Linked DNA regions of Geobacillus stearothermophilus ATCC 12980. The protein of the gene in region 2 binds, or shares a complex with, the protein of the main gene of each other region. Links are inferred from orthologs where the notes say so. Each region holds a gene or a part of one and is shown on either strand. Other genes may lie near its edges.

Region 1 (2,810 bases), 2.0 Mb from region 2 along the record:
GGCTGGTTGACCGCGCCCCAGTCGATCGTTTGCTTCGTTGACGGTTCTTCGACGATGTATTTGTCTTTCGGCGACCGCCCTGTGTACTTGCCGGTTGTCACCGCGACGGCTCCGGTGTGGGTCAGCCGTCCTTCGTTCCGTTGCAGGACTTTCTCGACGAGCTCGGCGACGGACAATTGGTGATGTACGTACGGTTTTTGTAGCAATAAATCAAGCTTATTCGTCATGTTTGCGATCCCCATATTCAAAACCCGCCTTCTTTTTGTAATCACTCTTGAAAATAGTATAACACATTTTTATTAATAGTCCATACTAATTGTGTGGGTTTTTCAAACTTTATTTTGCCCAATGTGTCGATTTCCTTGAGGAAAGAATTTTCGCGGCTGGAAATGATAAAAAATGAATTTTGATAGTTGACTTTGCCGATTCCGTTGCGATAAGATAAGTCATTGAACGGATACTCTTATCCCGAGCCGGTGGAGGGACAGGCCCGATGAAGCCCAGCAACCGTCACAACTGGACATGTGTGAAATGGTGCTAACCTGTGGCAAGGCGCAGTCCTTGAACGATAAGAGTGAAAGGAAGCAATACGATTGCCATGACCTTTCCTCAGCCGTTACAGGAAAGGTTTTTTATATTGCGAAGGGAAAAAGGGAAATGAGTTCCGTGTCGCCACATCATGCCAAGAGGAGGAAACAAACCGAATGTCAGCCAAACGCCGCTTGTTTACTTCAGAGTCTGTGACGGAAGGACATCCGGATAAAATTTGCGACCAAATTTCTGACGCCATTTTGGATGCGATTTTGGAAAAAGATCCAAACGCCCGCGTCGCCTGCGAAACGAGCGTCACGACCGGGCTGGTGCTCGTGAGCGGGGAAATCACGACATCAACATACGTGGACATTCCGCGCATCGTCCGCGATACGATCCGGGAGATCGGCTACACGCGCGCCAAATACGGATTTGACGCTGATACGTGCGCGGTGCTGACGTCGATTGACGAACAATCGCCGGACATTGCGATGGGGGTGGATCGGGCGCTCGAGGCGCGCGAAGGTCAGATGACTGATGAGGAAATTGAAGCGATCGGCGCCGGCGACCAAGGATTGATGTTTGGGTTCGCCTGCAATGAGACGGAAGAATTGATGCCGCTGCCGATTTCGCTTGCGCACCGCTTGGCGCGCCGATTGGCGGAAGTGCGTAAAACGGACGTCTTGCCGTACTTGCGGCCGGACGGGAAAACGCAAGTGACGATCGAATACGATGAAAACGGCAAACCGGTGCGCGTCGATACGATCGTCGTTTCCGCGCAGCACCATCCGGAAATTACGCAAGAGCAAATCGAGCGCGACATTAAAGAGCAGGTCATCAAGCCGGTCGTGCCCGCGGAGCTGCTTGATGAGAACACGAACTATTTCATCAACCCGACAGGACGGTTTGTCATCGGCGGTCCGCAAGGGGATGCTGGGTTGACGGGGCGCAAAATCATCGTCGATACGTACGGCGGCTACGCCCGCCACGGCGGTGGCGCGTTCTCGGGCAAAGATCCGACGAAAGTCGACCGCTCGGCAGCGTATGCGGCCCGCTATGTCGCGAAAAACATCGTCGCGGCAGGACTGGCCGACAAATGCGAAGTGCAGCTCGCCTACGCGATCGGCGTCGCCCGTCCGGTATCGATTTCCATTGATACGTTCGGCACCGGCAAAGTGTCGGAAGACATTTTGATTGAGGTCGTGCGCAGCAACTTCGATCTCCGCCCGGCGGGCATCATCAAAATGCTTGACCTGCGCCGCCCGATTTACAAACAGACGGCTGCTTACGGCCATTTTGGGCGTACGGACATCGACTTGCCGTGGGAGCGCACTGATAAAGCGACGACGCTGAGAGAACAAGCGCTGGCGCTGGCGGACAAGTGATGAAAGAAAAAGAGCTGCCTGATCACGGTAGCTCTTTTTTGTCGGCGCACGATGTCCGCTGTTGCTGCAGCGCTTTGTAATACTGCCCTTTCTCGACATATTCGCGGCGGATGCGCTCCATTTCGCGGATATCGTCTTCCGTCAGTTCGCGGACGACTTTCGCCGGTCGGCCGAGGGCGAGCGTGTTGGGTGGAATTTTTTTGCCCGGCGGCACTAAACTGCCGGCGCCGATAAACGCGCCTTCCCCGATTTCCGCGCGGTCCAAAATGATTGAGCCCATGCCGATGAGCGCGTTTTTGCGAACGATGGCGCTGTGCAAAATGACTTGATGGCCGACCGTCACCCCGTCCTCAATGATAAGCGGATTGTTTGGACTTTGATGCAAAATTGAGTTATCTTGAATATTGACCCGGTTGCCAATCACCGTTGGTGCCACATCGCCGCGAATGACGGTATTGAACCAAATGCTTGTCTCTTCGCCGATCACGACATCGCCGGTGATCGTCACATAGTCGGCGATAAAGGCGGAGGCGGCAATTTGCGGCGTTTTGCCTTTGTATGGGTAAATCATGGGCGTTCGTTCCTTTCTGTTGCAAAATCGATCGTTCACCATGTATTGTACAACGCTGCGTCCAAATCGCCAACGAAAGCGAGCGCGCCTAATCGGGATTGGTGAAAAACGTTTCGTTTCGCCCGATGAGTGGTTGGGATCGGGGAAGAAGATCCGATTTCACAAAGCTTCTCAACGTGAGAAGAACCGTTGTTGAGCGGCTTTTTCATTCCGTCGCCAACCCTTTTATGATTTGCCCCGGCCGCATTGATGGCAATACTGGAAGACGAGATCGCAAGCTGTTCAGACGCGAAACAATTTTGGTTGCCGATAAGATGGAAATG
Region 2 (8,510 bases):
GTTAGAAATGTGCAATAATGAAAATGGATTTTGTGCGCCGATTGATCTGGGGCCTGACAGCTTGTTATCCCATTTTCTCCTTATCTTCGCGCATGAAAGAAAAACAGTTATTTTTTTGTATTTCCTACTTGCAAAACGGAGAAGAGTTCATTAATATTATAAGTGTGTTAGCACTCAATAATGATGAGTGCTAATAAAAACGGCGAAAACTATCGTTAAGGAGGTTGTTTCCCGTGTTGAAGCCATTAGGCGATCGCATTGTCATTGAAGTCGTGGAAACTGAAGAAAAAACGGCTAGTGGCATCGTGCTGCCGGATACGGCGAAAGAAAAGCCGCAAGAAGGCCGCGTTGTCGCTGTCGGTGCAGGCCGCGTGCTTGACAACGGCCAACGCGTTGCGCCGGAAGTTGAAGTCGGCGACCGCATCATTTTCTCGAAATACGCCGGCACGGAAGTAAAATACGACGGAAAAGAATACTTAATTTTGCGCGAAAGCGACGTTTTGGCTGTCATCCGCTAATATATTGCGTTTACCACATAAACATTCCGGAAAACTGACATATCCTTAACTTTATGACACGAATACTTACCTTTTTCACGGCATGCAGTGAAACAAATTCATAAGGAGGTAACGGGGTATGGCAAAGGAAATTAAGTTCAGCGAAGAAGCGCGCCGTGCGATGTTGCGCGGGGTGGACAAACTCGCAGACGCAGTGAAAGTCACATTAGGTCCGAAAGGCCGCAACGTCGTATTGGAGAAAAAATTCGGTTCTCCGCTCATCACGAACGACGGGGTAACGATCGCGAAAGAAATCGAACTCGAAGACCCGTTTGAAAACATGGGCGCGAAACTGGTCGCTGAAGTCGCCAGCAAAACGAACGACATCGCTGGGGACGGGACGACAACGGCTACCGTATTGGCTCAAGCGATGATCCGTGAAGGATTGAAAAACGTGGCAGCTGGCGCCAATCCGATGGGCATCCGCCGTGGGATTGAAAAAGCGGTAGCGGTAGCGGTTGAAGAATTAAAAGCCATCTCCAAACCGATCAAAGGAAAAGAATCGATCGCCCAAGTGGCTGCGATCTCGGCTGCTGACGAAGAAGTCGGCCGATTGATCGCTGAAGCGATGGAACGCGTCGGCAATGACGGCGTCATCACGCTTGAAGAATCGAAAGGCTTCACGACGGAACTCGACGTTGTCGAAGGGATGCAATTCGACCGCGGTTACGTTTCGCCGTACATGATTACAGATACGGAAAAAATGGAAGCTGTTCTCGAAAATCCGTACATCTTGATTACGGACAAAAAAGTATCGAGCATCCAAGAGCTGTTACCGGTTCTTGAGCAAGTCGTGCAACAAGGCCGTCCGCTCCTGATCATTGCGGAAGATGTTGAAGGCGAAGCATTGGCGACGCTTGTTGTCAACAAACTGCGCGGCACGTTCAATGCGGTTGCTGTCAAAGCGCCTGGCTTCGGCGATCGCCGCAAAGCGATGCTCGAAGACATTGCGATTTTGACAGGCGGCGAAGTGATCTCGGAAGAGCTTGGCCGTGAACTGAAATCGACCACGATCGCGTCGCTCGGCCGTGCGTCAAAAGTGGTTGTTACGAAAGAAACGACGACGATCGTCGAAGGCGCTGGCGATTCGGAGCGCATCAAAGCGCGCATCAACCAAATCCGTGCGCAGCTTGAAGAAACGACGTCCGAATTCGACCGCGAAAAACTGCAAGAACGCTTGGCGAAACTCGCTGGCGGCGTAGCGGTCATCAAAGTTGGCGCAGCGACAGAAACGGAATTGAAAGAACGCAAACTGCGCATTGAAGATGCGCTCAACTCGACTCGTGCTGCGGTTGAAGAAGGCATTGTCGCTGGCGGTGGCACGGCGTTGATGAACGTCTACAGCAAAGTTGCGGCCATCGAAGCGGAAGGCGATGAAGCAACGGGTGTGAAAATCGTCTTGCGCGCGATCGAAGAACCGGTTCGTCAAATCGCGCAAAACGCTGGTCTGGAAGGCTCGATCATCGTTGAGCGCCTGAAAAACGAAAAACCGGGCATTGGCTTCAACGCGGCAACAGGTGAATGGGTCGACATGATCGAAGCTGGTATCGTTGACCCGACGAAAGTCACTCGTTCGGCGCTGCAAAACGCTGCCTCTGTCGCCGCCATGGTCTTGACGACAGAAGCGGTCGTTGCCGACAAACCGGAAGAAAACAAAGGCAACAACAACATGCCGGATATGGGTGGCATGATGTAATCTCGCCGCAAAAGCCTTGGAACACTGGGGTTTCCCCGGTGTTCTTTTTCTTTTTGACTATATATGCCTCAGCCAGGTGTTCTTACAGCCGCTGATCGGGTGAAGGGCAGCTGTTGTTTCTCCCTCATATCGCTATTCTATTGCACCTTTTCCTCCGCTGTGCTAGTTATCGCACCTCAATGAAAAACGCATAAATCGCATTCCCTTTTTTCCAAGAGGCGTGAATGGCATAAATGTATGCCTCTTTCTTTTCCGGAAGAGTAATGATTCCGTTTTGCACCGAGCGCCAGTCGGCATCTCCGCCGTTCCATACACCCGCTTCGATCGTCAACGGGCGGTCGTCAAATTGGAGGTGTAATTTTGCCCCAGGGGCAACCGGATGGGGATTCATGTTTTTCACGAGCAGCGGCGGGGCGGCAGCGTCGGCCACGACTCCGCGGCCGCCTGTTGACCATGTATATGTTCCGAGGCGGTGGTCGATTGTCTCTCCGTCGACGGCCAATCGTAAGTCAGGCGGTTGGATGTCGCCCGATTGGCAACCGGACAGCCATACAGCGATGAGGAGCCATAGCCATCTATTTTTTCATGTCGTTTCCCCCTTTCTCAGTTAGACGTTTTGCCTGCTCATTTGTTTCATTGTCGATTGTGATTTTGGGTAAAATTAGAAATGGAAAGGCGATATCCAAAGGAGGAGAATGGAATGAACGTGCGGATTGAACGCGATTCGCTCGGTGAGGTGCAGGTGCCGGCTGATAAGTACTGGGGGGCGCAGACGGAGCGAAGCCGGCAAAACTTTCGCATCGGCAAAGAAACAATGCCGCTTGAACTCATTTATGCCTATGCCGAGCTGAAAAAAGCGGCGGCGATCGTGAACCATCAGGCTGGAAAGCTGAGCGAAGCGAAGCAGCGGGCGATTGTGGCCACGTGCGAGGAAATTTTGGCGGGCCGATGGGATGACCATTTTCCACTCGTCGTCTGGCAGACGGGAAGCGGGACGCAGACGAACATGAACGTCAATGAAGTCGTGGCGAGACGGGCGAGCGAGCTGCTAGGTGACGGGGAGGGGCGCATTCACCCAAACGATGATGTCAACATGTCGCAAAGCTCGAATGATACATTCCCGACGGTGATGCATATCGCGATCTACATGAAAATCCAAACACATCTCCTGCCGGCGCTTGATGGCTTGATCGGAACATTCGCTGCAAAAGAACGCCAATATGAAAAGACGATCAAAATCGGGCGCACCCACTTGCAAGACGCGACGCCGCTTACATTTGGGCAGGAAATTTCCGGCTGGCGGACGATGCTGGAAAAAAGCAAGGCCATGATCACCGAAGCGAGTGAGAAGCTGCTTGATTTGGCGATCGGCGGCACGGCGGTCGGAACCGGAATCAATGCGCCGCCGGGATTTGGCGAACAAGTGGCCGAGCAGCTGAAGGCGCAAACCGTCTATCCATTCCGTTCGGCAACAAACAAATTCCATGCGTTGACCAGCCATGACGAGATTGTTTACGTCCACGGGACATTGAAAGCGCTTGCTTCCGATTTGATGAAAATCGCCAACGACATCCGCTGGCTGGCGAGCGGGCCGCGCTCCGGGCTCGGGGAGATCACGATTCCAGCCAATGAACCGGGGAGCTCGATCATGCCGGGGAAAGTGAATCCGACGCAAAGCGAAGCGATGACGATGGTCGCTGTTCAAGTGTTCGGCAACGACGCCACGATCGGTTTTGCGGCAAGCCAAGGCAACTTCCAATTAAATGTGTTCAAGCCGGTCATCGCTTATAACGCCATTCAGTCCGTGCAGCTGCTCGGCGATGCGATTCGTTCGTTTGATGAGCGGTGCGCCAAAGGGTTGGAGGCGAATGAAGCGAAAATGAAAGAATACGTAGAGCGGTCGCTCATGCTCGTGACGGCGCTGAGCCCGCATATCGGCTATGACCGGGCGGCGGAAATCGCGAAGCTCGCCCATCGCGAAGGGTTGACGCTCAAGGAAGCGGCATTGAAAACCGGGTATGTGACAGCTGAGCAGTACGAAGAATGGGTGAGGCCGGAGAAGATGATTTAGCGGCACAAAACGACGGGTAGATCAGCCGTGAGCGAATAGGCGGGCCAAAAACGCTCATCCCGATTCAAGGGATGAGCGTTTTTCCATTGAGACAGCCTCCTGCCGCCAGCTGGCTGCTTTGCACCGGGCAAATGTTAAGCAAACAGGCGAATGAGTTCATTAATCGACAAGACGGCAAACAGCGCCAGACAAAGAACGAGCAGCGCATTCGAGAGCCAATGGTTGCGCCCTTTTTCTGGAAGCGCTTTTTTCGAATTGAGCAAATAAAGAAGCGTCACAGCCAAAAATGGCATAAACAGCGCGCCGAGCGCCCCGTAGGCGATGATGAGTCCGACCGGCTTGCCGATGAAATGCAAGAGCATCGGCGGGAAGGTGAGCCAAAAGACGTAGAAGCGGAACGCTTTTGACTGGTTGAGCGATTCAGCGCCAACCGGCGTTTTCCGCATGTTGCGAACAAAATCGGCGAACAAATACGAAACGCCGTTCCAAACGCCGATGACCGATGTAAATGACGCCGACCAAAAGCCGAGCAAAAAGAGCCAACGGGCAGCCGGGTGCAGCTCGTTGCCCATGATCGAAGCGAATGACACAAGCCCCTGCTCGCCGCTGATCGTCGTGTCAGTGCCGTACAACAAGGCGGCCCCAAGCACGAGAAGCGACAACGTAAAGATGGCGGTGACAATATAAGCGGCAGCGGAATCATAGCGCATCGGCGATACGTAAGCTCGCCCTTTCCAGCCGTTTTCCTGTAGCCAATATCCGTATGACGCCATGGTGATAGAGCCGCCGACGCCGCCGATCAGCCCCGGGCCGATCATCGTCCACTTCGATTTCCCTTTTTTCTCTTCCCCCTTGTTGCAAATAGGTTCCAAAAGTTCCGTATATTCGATATTATAGTAATAGTATAAACTTCACCTTGTCTACCGCTGAAAGACCCATTCATTACTATAAAAGGAGTTTGATGTCATGGCGATTTACGAGCCGCTGCTCCCCCCTTTTGAAAAGGTGGTCCGCAACATTGAGCAAGTCATTGTCGGAAAACGCGACGTCATCATCCTCAGCTTAACAGCGTTATTGGCCAAAGGCCATGTGCTGCTCGAGGATGTGCCCGGCGTCGGCAAGACGATGTTGGTGCGTGCGCTGGCGAAATCGTTCAACGTGGAGCTGAAGCGCATTCAGTTTACGCCGGATTTGCTGCCGAGCGATGTGATCGGCGTTTCCGTCTACAATCCGAAAACACAGCAATTTGAGTATAAACCCGGACCGATTGTCGCCCACATCGTGCTCGCGGACGAGATCAACCGGACGTCTCCGAAAACGCAATCGGCGCTCCTGGAAGCGATGGAAGAAGGAAGCGTGACTGTTGACGGCGTCACCCGGGCGCTGCCGCAGCCGTTTTTGGTGATGGCGACGCAAAATCCGATTGAATATGAAGGAACGTATCCGCTCCCCGAGGCCCAGCTTGACCGGTTTTTAGTGAAACTGCACATGGGCTATCCGTCTCCCGATGAGGAAATCGAAATGTTAAACCGTCTCGAAAAAGCGGCGCCGCTTTCGGAGATCGGGCCGGTGATGCCGCTTGATGAACTGCTCACTCTGCAGCGAAAGGTGATGGGCGTGCATGTGAGCGACACCGTGAAGCGGTATATCGTCGATCTCATCCAGCAAAGCCGTGTGCACGAAGCGGTCTATTTGGGCGTCAGCCCGCGCGGGGCCATCGCTTTGATGAAGGCGGCGCAGGCGTACGCGTTCATTCATGGCCGCGATTTTGTCATCCCTGATGATGTGCAGCACCTTGCTCCCTACGTGCTGGCTCATCGCCTGCTTATTCGTCCGGAAGCGAAATGGGACAAGCTTGATGCTGAAATGGTCGTCAGTCAGCTTGTTGCCCGTACGCCGGTGCCGGTGCAAGGACGGCGATAAAAGCATGAACGCGAAGCGAATGAAGAAGGGGAGGCGTTGGCTCCCGCTTGTTGGATTGTTGCTGTTGACCGCCATCTTGTTTTCCTATGCCATGTTTCAAGGCGGATTTGTCAGCTGGTTTTTGTTTTACAGCTTTTTGCCGTTTGGACTGCATGCGTTTGCCGTCGCCTTGTATCCGATCAGACGCGTTGCGGTAAGCCGGACGGTGCCGGCGAAGCGCTATCATGCAGGAGAACCGATTCCGGTGACGGTCCGCATGGAGCTGCCTTGGGCGATTCCGCCCGCTGCCCTCACCGTTTCGGGCCAGGAGCCGCGGCATGGAGGGGCGATGGCCGCGTGGCCGTTTCGACGCCGCCTTTCTTGTGCGTGGTCGCTCTCGTTGCCGCGCGGCCGCCATCAGTTGGACATCGTGCGCCTCGAGGCTTCTGACGCCCTCGGCTTTGTGAACAAAGCAGAATCGTTTTCGGCGCCGTGCACGATCATCGTGTATCCCCGCTATTGGCCTTGGCCGGCAGAAATGGTGCGTGAATGGTTCGCCTATGGAAAAGAGGCCCGCCCGCTTGCTTACCGCCGCGATCTGGCGGTGGCGGCCGGCGCCCGCGAGTACGCGCCCGGTGACAAAATGTCGTGGGTGCATTGGAAGGCGTCAGCGCGAAGGCAAGCGTTGATGACAAAAGAGTTCGATGAGCCGCGCAATGACGATTGGATCGTCGTGCTCGACGGCGCCGCATCGCCATGGTTTGAGGAGCTTGTCACGCTGGCGGCGTCCATCGCGAAAGCGTTGATCGATGAAGGAGTCCCAGTCGGCCTGCTCGTGACTGGAAAAGCACGTTCTTATTTAGCGCCGCGGCGAAGCGAGGAGCAGTGGCCGTCGCTCCTTCTCCGTCTGGCGGAAGCGGAGGCGAACGGATCAGCGCCGCTTGCGTCTCAATTGGCGGAGGAGGGGAACTGGAGAACAACGGCCGGTTGCGTGGTCGTGACGTCGAGGTTATCCGCCGAGTTGGCTGCGCAGCTGCGAGTGATGGCGTCAAAACGCTGCATAGTGTTGTATGTGGTCAACCGTGAATGGGGAGAGGACGAGCGGAGGTGGGCGGACGGACTCCGCCATGCGGGGGTGCACGTATCCCACATGCCCCCTCAATCATGGCAAACTGTCCGGCAAGGAGGAGAAGACGGATGAGGCGGTTAGGGACAAGGAAGTTGTCTGCTATGCTGCCCAACGTCCTAGCGGCTTGGCTGCTCACGGAATGGCTTTGGCCGTTGGAAGACGTGACGGATACAGCGCATATTAGAGTGTTTGCGGCCTTTGTCGCCCTTTGCTTCGGGATGTATTGGCTCCGCCTTCCGATCTGGCTGTCCGCTTTGGGGAAAGCGGGATATATATGGTGGTCGCTCGCTTGGCTGTTTTCGTTCCATTCGGCCGCCTCGCTGCCGTATGCCTTATGGCGGGATGGCGCGGCTTGGCTGCAGGAGGGACGCTTGTCCATGCCGAGCGATGCCGTGCGCACCTTTGCCTTTTTTCTGCTGCTATGGGCCATCTCGTTTCTGTTTCATTGGCTGATTGTCCAGAAAAAACGGTGGTTTGTCCCATACGCATTGACAGTTGGGTATATCGCTGTGCTTGATACGTTTTTTCCGTATAGCGGGAACGACGCGATCGTTCGCCTTGTGGCGCTTGGCTTTTTCGCCTTCGTTTGGCTGCATGGCGAGCGGCTGCAGGCAAAAGTGCCGTCTTTTCGCATCGGAACGTGGCGGGCGGCCGCTCTGTTCATTCCGGCTGCTGCTTTGGCGGCTGGGTATGCGGGACCAAAGCTGCCGCCGCAATGGCCGGATCCGGTGGCGTTTATCCGCAGCGATCACGCCCAGCCGGAAGAAACGAACGACGACTCGCCTTCTCCTGGCGTGGCAAAAGTGGGATACGGACAGAATGATTCCCGCCTCGGCGGGCCGTTTATTGCTGATGATACCGTCGTCTTTACGGCGAAAGATCGAGGGCTTCATTACTGGCGGATTGAGACGAAAGATATTTACACCGGCAAGGGATGGGGAGTGTTTCCGAGCGAGCAAGTCCGCTCGTTTGCCAACGGCGAAGAGCTCAAGTATGAATGGTGGAGCGATCAAGTTGAGACAGTGGAGCAAAAGGCGGAGATCGAGCGGCGCAATCAAGGGTTTCATCTCGTTTATCCGCTTGGGTTGCGGCGGGTGGAAGCAGCCGAACCGGTCGTGTACCGCATGGATGTGGCGACAGAGAAAATTTATACGA

The links. Proteins that work in one complex are often made in the same cells at the same time.
Region 1: the proteins of groL (region 2) and metK are in contact, whole or in part, in a cryo-EM structure (PDB 8P4O), measured with the Escherichia coli proteins. The link is inferred for Geobacillus stearothermophilus ATCC 12980 from one-to-one orthologs.

The regions. Positions count from the first base shown.
Region 1 is NZ_CP128494.1:2,246,999-2,249,808, reverse strand. What follows is about bases 21-2,810. They hold metK (methionine adenosyltransferase), read left to right. Parts: upstream 21-704; coding sequence 705-1,916; downstream 1,917-2,810. Other genes in these bases: QSJ10_RS12130 (gamma carbonic anhydrase), read right to left, coding at 1,939-2,487; pckA (phosphoenolpyruvate carboxykinase (ATP)), read right to left, coding at 21-242. In the rest of the region: more of pckA, read right to left, coding at 1-20. UniProt on the Escherichia coli protein: Catalyzes the formation of S-adenosylmethionine (AdoMet) from methionine and ATP.
Region 2 is NZ_CP128494.1:230,585-239,094, forward strand. What follows is about bases 1-2,944. They hold groL (chaperonin GroEL), read left to right. Parts: upstream 1-636; coding sequence 637-2,253; downstream 2,254-2,944. Other genes in these bases: groES (co-chaperone GroES), read left to right, coding at 234-518; QSJ10_RS01330 (hypothetical protein), read right to left, coding at 2,420-2,755. Also shown: fumC (class II fumarate hydratase), read left to right, coding at 2,954-4,324; QSJ10_RS01340 (Nramp family divalent metal transporter), read right to left, coding at 4,459-5,196; QSJ10_RS01345 (AAA family ATPase), read left to right, coding at 5,291-6,247; QSJ10_RS01350 (DUF58 domain-containing protein), read left to right, coding at 6,252-7,427; QSJ10_RS01355 (DUF4129 domain-containing transglutaminase family protein), read left to right, coding at 7,424-8,510.